Aliidongia dinghuensis: one gene and its partner. Each later gene encodes a partner of the first gene's protein in a complex. Links are inferred from orthologs where the notes say so. Each region holds a gene or a part of one and is shown in the gene's direction. Other genes may lie near its edges.

Region 1 (5,250 bases):
CGACGAGATCGAAACGGCGACGTCGCCCCGGAATGCCCGATCGTCGGATGCGGCCCTTAGCGCTCCGACCGGGTTCCGGCGGGGGCGTAGATCTCCAGAGGATCCTGTGATGAAACCCCCGCGGCCAGATTCGGCGAATTCGTCCGGATTGCGGGGACCCGATGAACCCAGCCATGGCGAGCATAAGATCGCCGTTCGGCAGGATGTTTTCGAGGGTTCCGCCGGCCCGGCCAAACGAGAGCGCGCTGCCACGCCGGTCTTCGCACGGCGTGAGACCGGCCGTGCTCCGGAGTACATGCCTGATGGCACGACGCATGCTGATCGATGCGACGCATCCCGAAGAAACCCGGGTCGTCGTTCTCAACGGCAACCGTCTCGAGGAATTCGACTTCGAGACTTCCACCAAGAAACAGATCAAGGGCAACATCTACCTCGCGAAAGTGACGCGGGTAGAGCCGTCCTTGCAGGCGGCCTTCGTCGAATACGGCGGCAACCGCCACGGCTTCCTCGCCTTCAGCGAGATCCATCCGGACTATTACCGGATCCCGATCGGCGACCGCGAAGCGATGCTCGCGGCCGAGCGCTATGACGAGGAGCACGGCCACGACGAGTCCGCCGCCTCGGACGCACATGAACACCACGACCGGCAGGAACACTACGACCAGCACGACGGGGACGAGCCCGGCGACGGCAACGGGTATGACGCCCGGCACGGGTATGACGACCGCCACGAGCATGCCGAGCAGCCGGATGACGACGGCCACACGCCGCATGCCGAGGCGGGCGAGCCCGACTTCGAGTCGGCGCCCGCGCCGGTCACTCTCGCGCCGGACGCCCCCGCACCAGTCGCCCCCGCGCCGGCCGCCTACGAGCCGCCGGCCCAGGCTGCGACCGATGGCATCGCCGTCGGCGCCGTCTATGCGGTCCAGGTGACCGAGCCCGTACCGTTCGATCCGGCCCCGTTCGATCCGGCACAAGAGGCGACGGTCGAGGATATCGCGACGCCAACGACGGTCGAAACCGTCGAAGGCGCCGTCTCCGAGGCTGAGCACGCCAGCCACATCCAGCAGACGGAAGAGGCGCCGATCACGGTCGAGACCGTGGGCGGCGACGATTTCGAGGAAGTGCAGACGCGCCCGCGCACCCGGCACTACCGCACCTACAAGATCCAGGAAGTCATCAAGCGCCGGCAGATCCTGCTGATCCAGGTGACGAAGGAGGAGCGCGGCAACAAGGGTGCGGCGCTCACCACATATCTGTCGCTCGCCGGCCGCTATTGCGTGCTGATGCCGAACGCGGGCCGTGGCGGCGGCGTGTCGCGCAAGATTACCTCGGCCACCGACCGTCGGCGCCTGAAGGAGCTGATGGAGGAGCTGGAGGTGCCGGAGGGCATGGGCGTCATCGTCCGTACCGCCGGCAGCGAGCGCTCCAAGGCCGAGATCAGGCGCGACTACGAGTATCTGCTGCGGCTCTGGGACGAGATCCGCGAGATGACCCTGCAGTCGTCGGCGCCGGCGCTCATCTATGAGGAAGGCAGCCTGATCAAGCGCGCGATCCGCGACCTCTACAGCCGCGACATCGAAGAGGTGCTGGTCGAGGGCGAGGACGGTTACCGCACGGCCAAGGAATTCATGCGCATGCTCATGCCGAGCCATGCCGCACGCGTCCGGCCCTATCGCGACCCGGCGATCCCGCTGTTCCACCGTTTCCAGGTCGACGCCCAGATCGACCAGATCCATAACCCGGTCGTCCAGCTGCGCTCGGGCGGCTACATCGTCATCAACCCGACCGAGGCGCTGGTCTCGATCGATGTCAACTCCGGCCGCTCGACCAAAGAGCGCAACATCGAGGAGACGGCGACCAAGACCAACCTCGAGGCCGCCGAGGAAATCGCACGCCAGCTCCGCTTGCGTGACCTGGCCGGCCTCGTCGTCATCGACTTCATCGACATGGAGGACGGCCGCAACCAGGGCGCCGTCGAGCGCAAGCTCAAGGAGGCGATGAAGAACGACCGGGCGCGCATCCAGCTCGGCCGCATCAGCCCGTTCGGCCTCCTGGAACTGTCGCGCCAGCGCCTGCGCTCGAGCCTGATCGAGGCCTCGACCCAGGTCTGCCCGCACTGCAACGGCACCGGGACGATCCGCTCGACCGAATCGACGGCGCTCGTCGTGCTGCGCGCGCTCGAGGAAGAAGGCATCCGCCGCCGCACCGCGGAGATCGCGATCTACGTGCCGACGCCGATCGCGCTCTATGTGCTGAACCAGAAGCGCGACACGCTGTCGATGATCGAGCAGCGCTACGGCTTCCGCGTCATGGTCCTGCAGGACGACACGCTGGTGCCGCCGGCGTTCCGGCTGGAGCGCGTGCGCGCGCTCACCCAGCAGGAGCTGGACGCGCTGCCGATGCCGACGGCGACCCCCGTGCCGGAGGAAGAGGAAGAGGAATATATCGAGGAAGGGCTCGACGAGGCCGCCGAGGCCGAGGGCGAGGTCCGCGAGCAAGCCGCGGTCGGCGAGCATGCCGAGAGTGCCGAGGCCGGCGGCGACGAGGATCGCCCGCGGCGCAAGCGGCGGCGGCGCAAGCGGCGGCGCGGCGGCGACGAGCAGGCGCAGATGCAAGACGGCGAGGAGAGCGCCGACGAGGACGAGGAAGAGGGCGCCGAAGGCCCGGACGAAGCAGCGGCCGACGGCGAGGAAGCAGAGGGCGCACCGGCGCCGGTCGAGGCCGCGGGCCATGACGGCGTGTCCGATGCCGAGCGCAAGCGTCGCCGGCGCGGCAAGCGCGGCGGCCGCCGGCGGCGGCGCGACGAGGAGACCGGTTCGGCGGCGCCTCAAGCGGGCTATCCGGCCGATGACGATCCGCTCGCTTATCCTTCCGCGCTCGATTTCGCCCGCGACGGTCGCGAGCCGCTGTTCGACATGGAAGGGGGCGAGGACCAACCGGCAGCGCCCGCACCGGTTACGGCCGAGCCGGTCGAGGCTCCGTCGGTCGAGGCTCCGTCGGGCGAGGCTGCTGCGGCGCCCGTCGTGACCGAGATCGCGTCCGAGCCCGCAGCGGCACAGGCCGAAGCGGCCGCCGAGGAAAAGCCCAAGCGCCGTCGCGCGCCGCGCAAGAAGGCCACGGAAGCGGCAGCGGAGGCCCCGGCCGAAGTGGTCGCGGCGGAAGCCGCAGCACCGGCCGAGCCGGCAACGGAGGTGGCCGAGAAGCCAAAGCGTCGTCGCGCGCCGCGCAAGAAGGCGGCGGAAGCGCCGGTCGAGCCGGCTACGGCAGAGCCTTCGGCGGTCGAACTTCCCGCCGAACCGGCGGCCCTCGAGCCCCCGATCGCCGAACCCCCGATCGCCGAACCCCCGATCGCCGAACCCCCAGTCGCCGAGCCTCCAGCCGTCGAGCCTGCGGCGGCCGAAGCGCCGGTGGCACCGGCGATCGTGCCGGAGCCGGAGCCCGTGGCGGCCCAGGTTGCCGATGCGCCGCTGGCCGTCGAGGCGGAACCAGCAGCAGCCGAACCGGCCGCGGCAGCCGCCGAGCCGATCCCGGTCGAGCCGCCCTCGCCGCCGCGCCGTGGCTGGTGGAAGCGCCTGATCGAGTAACCGCTGAGGCGTGCGAAACAGAGAGCCCCGGATGGTCCCGCCATCCGGGGCTTCTCATTTCATCCCTCCGTCATTCCCGCGCAGGCAGGAATCCAGAGCGGCTTCTCGGGGCTCGTGGTTGGTGTCAGCATCGGCCAACGCCTTCGGAGCAACCCTGGATCCCCGCCTTCGCGGGGATGACGTAGTGCCCCTACCGCTTGCCGCGGAACTTCCGGTCGGCCTCGGCGATCTTCACGTCGTTGATGCTGGCTTGGCGCCGCTCCATCAGCCCCTCGGCATCGAAGTCCCAGTTCTCGTTGCCGTAGGACCGCCACCATTGCCCGTCGGCATCGTGCCATTCGTACTGGAAGCAGACGGCGATGCGCGTGTCGGAGAAGCAGAACAGCTCTTTCTGCAGATAGTAATCCTGCTCGCGCGCCCATTTCTCGCGGAGGAACGCGCGGATCTCGTCTCGGCCGCGGATGAACCGATCGCGATTGCGCCAATCGGAGTCGGGCGTATAGGCGAGCGCCACTCGGTCCGGATCGCGCGTATTCCAGGCATCCTCCGCGGCCTTGACCTTGGCGCGGGCGGTCTCTTCGGTGAACGGCGGCTTGATGATAGGTGCAGGCACGATATTCTCCTATATATAGAACGATCGATATACTACAGGCTCAAACCCTCACCCGGCAGCGAGCATATGCTCGGCCGCGGCGCGGGCGTCCGCCGCGGCGTCGGGGTAGCCTTCGACCATGGCGGTCACGATGGCCCCCTCGACCAGCAGAAACAGCGGACGAGCGAGCGTCGGCACATCGGCCGCCGCCGCAACCTCGGTAACGAAGCGCGCGAGCGCCTGCTTGTGCCGGGCGGCCAGATGGCGGACCTCATGCGCCGGGTCCGCCAGCTCGCCCGCGGCATTGATGAAGGCGCAGCCGTGGAAATCCGGCTCGCGGAACCACTCGCCCAGCGCATCGAACAATGCCAGCACCCGCCCGCGCCCGGCCGGTGCCAGCGCCGTCACCCGCGCCTCGTACCAGACCATCCAGCGCCGATCGCGCCGTTCCAGCGCCGCCAGCACGAGGCCGTCCTTGTTGCCGAACTGGTTGTAGAGGCTCATGCGGGCGACCGACGCCTCGGAGAGGATCGTGTCGACGCCGGTGCCATGGATGCCATCGCGATAGATGAGCCGCTCCGCCGCATCCAGCAACCGATCCCGCACCTCTTCCGTCGTCGCACGCATGGCCACTCCATATAGAACGTTCTTTCTATATACGGCTGCCCGATATCGCTTGTCAACCGCTGCGGGCGGATGCTACACAGCATCCGTTGCGAATCGATCGCAACCGTAAGCGTTCAACGTCAACCAACGCGCAAGCCCGAACCGACGATGCCATTCCGGCCTCGACCGTTCGGCGGCGCCGAGGCCATGCCGTTGGAACGTCTTTCCTGCCGCGGCCGAGGCGCTCCCTCACTGGAGACCCCGATGACGCTTCAGCCTGAAACCCCGAGCGGCCTCAATCACCTCGTCCTCAACGTGCGCGACCTCGATCGCGCCCATCGCTTCTGGACCGGCTGTCTCGGCTTCCGCCAGGTCGGCACCTGGCAGCGAACAGGACCGGACGGCCAGCCCGTCGCGCGCATGCGCTTCTATAGCGGCGAACAGGACGGCAAGCTCCGGCATCAT
Region 2 (4,085 bases), on another replicon or contig:
CTGGAATCGCGCGAACATGCGCTCGAGACCGCGGCGGCGCTGGTCGAGATGACGGCCAAGCTCGGCCTCGGCCTCATCTATAAGACCTCGTTCGACAAGGCGAACCGCACCTCGCTCACCTCGGCGCGCGGCATCGGGCTCGAGAAGGGGCTGCCGATCCTGGCCGAGATCCGCGAGAGCCTCGGCTGCGCCACCATCACCGACGTGCATCTGCCGGAACAATGTCAGCCCACGGCCGAGGCGGTCGACGTGCTGCAGATCCCGGCCTTCCTGTCGCGCCAGACCGACCTGATCCTGGCCGCGGCCTCGACCGGCGCCGCACTCAACATCAAGAAGGGCCAGTTCCTGGCACCCTGGGACATGGCGAATGTCGCGAAGAAGGCCGCGAGCACCGGCAATCATCGCGTCCTGCTGTGCGAGCGCGGCGTCAGCTTCGGCTACAACACGCTCGTCTCCGACATGCGGTCGCTGCCGATCCTGGCCGAGACCGGCTATCCCGTGATCTTCGATGCGACCCATTCGGTGCAGCAGCCGGGCGGGCAGGGTGCGACCAGCGGCGGCGAGCGCCGCTTCGTGCCGGTGCTGGCGCGCGCTGCACTCGCGGTCGGCGTCGCCGGCGTGTTCATGGAAACCCATCCCGATCCGGACGCGGCGCCCTCCGACGGCCCGAACATGGTGCCGATGCGCGCCATGCCGGCGCTCCTGGAAACTCTCGTCGCCTTCGACCGTTTGTCGAAGGCCAATCCGATCCCGACGCTCTGACGGCCGGTCTCGACATCCAGTCTCGACATCCAGTCTCCGGCCGTTTTCTTTTGCGAAAAACCTCTCCCAAAGGAGTCCGACCGATGTCCGCCATCCTCGACATCCATGCCCGCGAGATTCTCGACAGTCGCGGCAACCCGACCGTCGAGGTCGATGTCACGCTCGAGAGCGGCAGCGTCGGCCGGGCTGCCGTGCCGTCGGGTGCCTCGACTGGCGCCCATGAGGCGGTCGAGCTCAGGGACGGCGACAGCGCCCGCTATCTCGGCAAGGGCGTGCAGAACGCGGTCGATGCCGTCAACGGCGAGATCTTCGATGCGCTCTCCGGCCAGGATGCCGACGACCAGATCGGCATCGATCAACTGCTGATCGATCTCGACGGCACGCCCAACAAGTCGCGGCTCGGTGCCAACGCCATCCTCGGCGTCAGCCTGGCCTGCGCCAAGGCGTCGGCCGACGAGGTGTCGATGCCGCTGTTCCGCTATGTCGGCGGCGTCTATGCCCGCACCCTGCCGGTGCCGCTCATGAACGTCATCAACGGCGGCGCGCACGCCGACAACCCGATCGACATCCAGGAATTCATGATCATGCCGGTCGGCGCCGACACCCTGTCGGACGCGATCCGGGTCGGCGCCGAAGTGTTCCACTCGCTGAAGAAGCAGCTGAAGGCGGCCGGCCACAACACCAACGTCGGCGACGAAGGCGGCTTCGCGCCGAACCTCGCCTCGGCCGACGAGGCGCTGGGCTTCCTCATGAAGGCGATCGAGAGCGCCGGCTACAAGCCGGGCGACGATGTGGTGCTGGCGCTCGACGTGGCCTCGACCGAGTTCTTCAAGAGCGGCGTCTATCACCTTGAAGGCGAAGGCAAGAAGCTCGATAGCGACGGCATGGTGCGCTACATCGAGGATCTGGTCACGCGCTACCCGATCGTCTCGGTCGAGGACGGCATGGCCGAGGATGATTGGGAAGGCTGGGCGGCGCTCACTGCCGCGATCGGCAAGAAGACCCAGCTCGTCGGCGACGATCTGTTCGTGACCAATCCGAAGCGGCTCACCGACGGCATCGCGCGCGGCACGGCCAACTCGATCCTGGTCAAGGTCAACCAGATCGGCACGCTGTCGGAAACGCTCGAGGCGGTCCAGCGGGCCCAGCGCGCCGGCTATACCGCCGTCATGTCGCACCGCTCGGGCGAGACCGAGGACGCAACCATCGCCGACCTCGCGGTCGCGACCAATTGCGGCCAGATCAAGACCGGCTCGCTCTCGCGCTCCGACCGTCTCGCCAAGTACAACCAGCTGATCCGCATCGAGGAATTGCTGGGCGATTCGGCCCGTTACGCCGGCCGCTCCGTCCTGCGCGGCTGAGCCGCGCCGAGTCGCGCTTCGGAATCCGCCCGCACCGCGGGTTCCGAGGCGGACTCTCTCGACCTCGGGTTGGCCGCATCCAGCCAAACGATGACTGGATGAGTATTTGGACAATCTCTTGGAGTGATTTTGGCTTCACTGGGCCATGCCGCAGTTGACCGGTCCGGTCCAGACATGATTCTCTCATTGTTATGGAAATACGCCGACATCTCCGCCGGCAGGCGCATGCGATCGTGGGGCCGCTCATCGGCCTCACGCTCGCGTGCTATTTCGCCTATCACCTGGTCGAGGGAGATCGCGGGCTGATCGCCTGGGTGCGTCTTACCCAGCAGATCCGCGCGGCGAAGGTCGAACAGGCGCGCGTGCACGAGGAACGGCTCGAGGCGGCACACCGCGTCTCGCTGCTGCGGCCGGAGCATCTCGATCCCGACCTGCTCGACGAGCAGGCGCGTGCAGCCCTCAACCTGATCGGCCCGGGCGAGGTCGTCATCCTCAACAACGACGGCCAGCCGAAGTAATCCCTCGGGCTCAGCCCACCGTCGTCCCAATCCATTCGAGCACCTGCGGCAGGACGCTGTCCATGGCGAGGTGGCCGGCGGCATCGATGCGCAGGAAGCGCTTCGGCTCGGGCGCCAGCGCAAACAGCTTTTCTGCGAAGCGGAGGGGAATGATCTGGTCGGCGCTGCCGTGCACCATAAGGATCGGCGCTCTGACTTTGCCGATCTTGAGGTCGGAGCGGAACGGGTCGCGGAGCAGAGGGCGAACGGGAAACATCCAGTAGTGTGCTGCGGCCACGTCGGCGACTGAGGAATAGGGTGAGTCCAACACAAGGGCCGCGCATTCGTGCCGGGCGGCGAGGGCGACCGCGACGCCGGTGCCAAGCGACTCTCCCAGGATGATCAGCCGTTGCGGGGCCACACCGCGGCCGAGCACATCGCGATAAGCCGCTTCGGCATCCCGATGCAGCCCCGCTTCGGTCGTGGTGCCAGTCGAGCCCGGATAGCCGCGATATTCGACCGCCAGCAGCCCGACACCACTCTCCGTCAGGGTGCGGAACCGCACGATACGGTCGGCAAGCGCGCCGCCGTTGCCGTGGAAGTAGAGGATGAGCGGCCGCCCCTCCGCTGGCGGGACGAACCAGGCGTGGAGCCGTTCGCCGTCGTCGGTCTCGATCGCCGTCGCCTCGCCGCGTGGCAACCCCGCTTCGCCTGGCGTCAGGGCCGGCCCTCTCGGGAAGTAGAGGAAGTTGCGCTGCGCCAGCGTCAGGATGCCGAGCGCCGCCAGATAGGTGACGAGGCCCAGGAGGGCCAGCCATTTGATCAAAGGCACGAGATCCCTCTTTTGTTCGCTTCCTGATGGTGCCGGGTTCCCCGCGCCCTTGTCATCGCCCCCGGATGCTCTATGTGAATTTCGTGTGTCGGATGCGCGCGTTTTCGGCGGGCATGTGCCGTCTTTTTTCGCCTTTCCAGCAGCTTAACCAAAAGTTGGTTAAATTTGTTTTTGCGTTGCAAAACAAACAATTAAACGGAAGTTGGTTGGCATTCCCGTTGCGCCGCACTATGGTCGGCCTCAGAACCGGAACGCCTGAGGGCGATTCCGGCGCCCTATCTGTCGATGCGCGTGGAGCAGTAGATGGCCCTGAAGCGTAGAACGAAGCCCGCCGCCGGCGAGGCCAAGACCCCCTCGGTCGAACAGCTCCTTAAATATTACCGCGAGATGTTGCTCATCCGCCGGTTCGAGGAAAAGGCCGGCCAGATGTACGGCATGGGCCTGATCGGCGGCTTCTGCCACCTCTACATCGGGCAGGAAGCGGTCGTGGTCGGCATGCAGAACGCGCTCGGGCTCGGCGACGGCATCATCACGAGCTATCGCGACCATGGCCACATGCTGGCCTGCGGCATGGACCCGAAGGGCGTCATGGCCGAGCTCACGGGCCGCAGCGGCGGTTATTCGCGCGGCAAG

The links.
Region 2: the proteins of IEY58_RS21230 (region 1) and eno are in contact, whole or in part, in a solved structure (PDB 2FYM), measured with the Escherichia coli proteins. The link is inferred for Aliidongia dinghuensis from one-to-one orthologs.

Annotation. Positions count from the first base shown.
Region 1 is NZ_BMJQ01000011.1:203,449-208,698, reverse strand. What follows is about bases 1-3,787. They hold IEY58_RS21230 (Rne/Rng family ribonuclease), read left to right. Parts: upstream 1-302; coding sequence 303-3,587; downstream 3,588-3,787. Other genes in these bases: IEY58_RS21225 (nuclear transport factor 2 family protein), read right to left, coding at 3,778-3,787. Also shown: more of IEY58_RS21225, read right to left, coding at 3,788-4,200; IEY58_RS34665 (TetR/AcrR family transcriptional regulator), read right to left, coding at 4,249-4,806; IEY58_RS21215 (VOC family protein), read left to right, coding at 5,050-5,250. UniProt on the Escherichia coli protein: Endoribonuclease that plays a central role in RNA processing and decay. Required for the maturation of 5S and 16S rRNAs and the majority of tRNAs. Also involved in the degradation of most mRNAs.
Region 2 is NZ_BMJQ01000004.1:457,050-461,134, reverse strand. What follows is about bases 1-2,984. They hold eno (phosphopyruvate hydratase), read left to right. Parts: upstream 1-845; coding sequence 846-2,123; downstream 2,124-2,984. Other genes in these bases: IEY58_RS10420 (alpha/beta hydrolase), read right to left, coding at 2,652-2,984; IEY58_RS10425 (FtsB family cell division protein), read left to right, coding at 2,357-2,641; kdsA (3-deoxy-8-phosphooctulonate synthase), read left to right, coding at 1-762. Also shown: more of IEY58_RS10420, read right to left, coding at 2,985-3,452; pdhA (pyruvate dehydrogenase (acetyl-transferring) E1 component subunit alpha), read left to right, coding at 3,756-4,085. UniProt on the Escherichia coli protein: Catalyzes the reversible conversion of 2-phosphoglycerate (2-PG) into phosphoenolpyruvate (PEP). It is essential for the degradation of carbohydrates via glycolysis.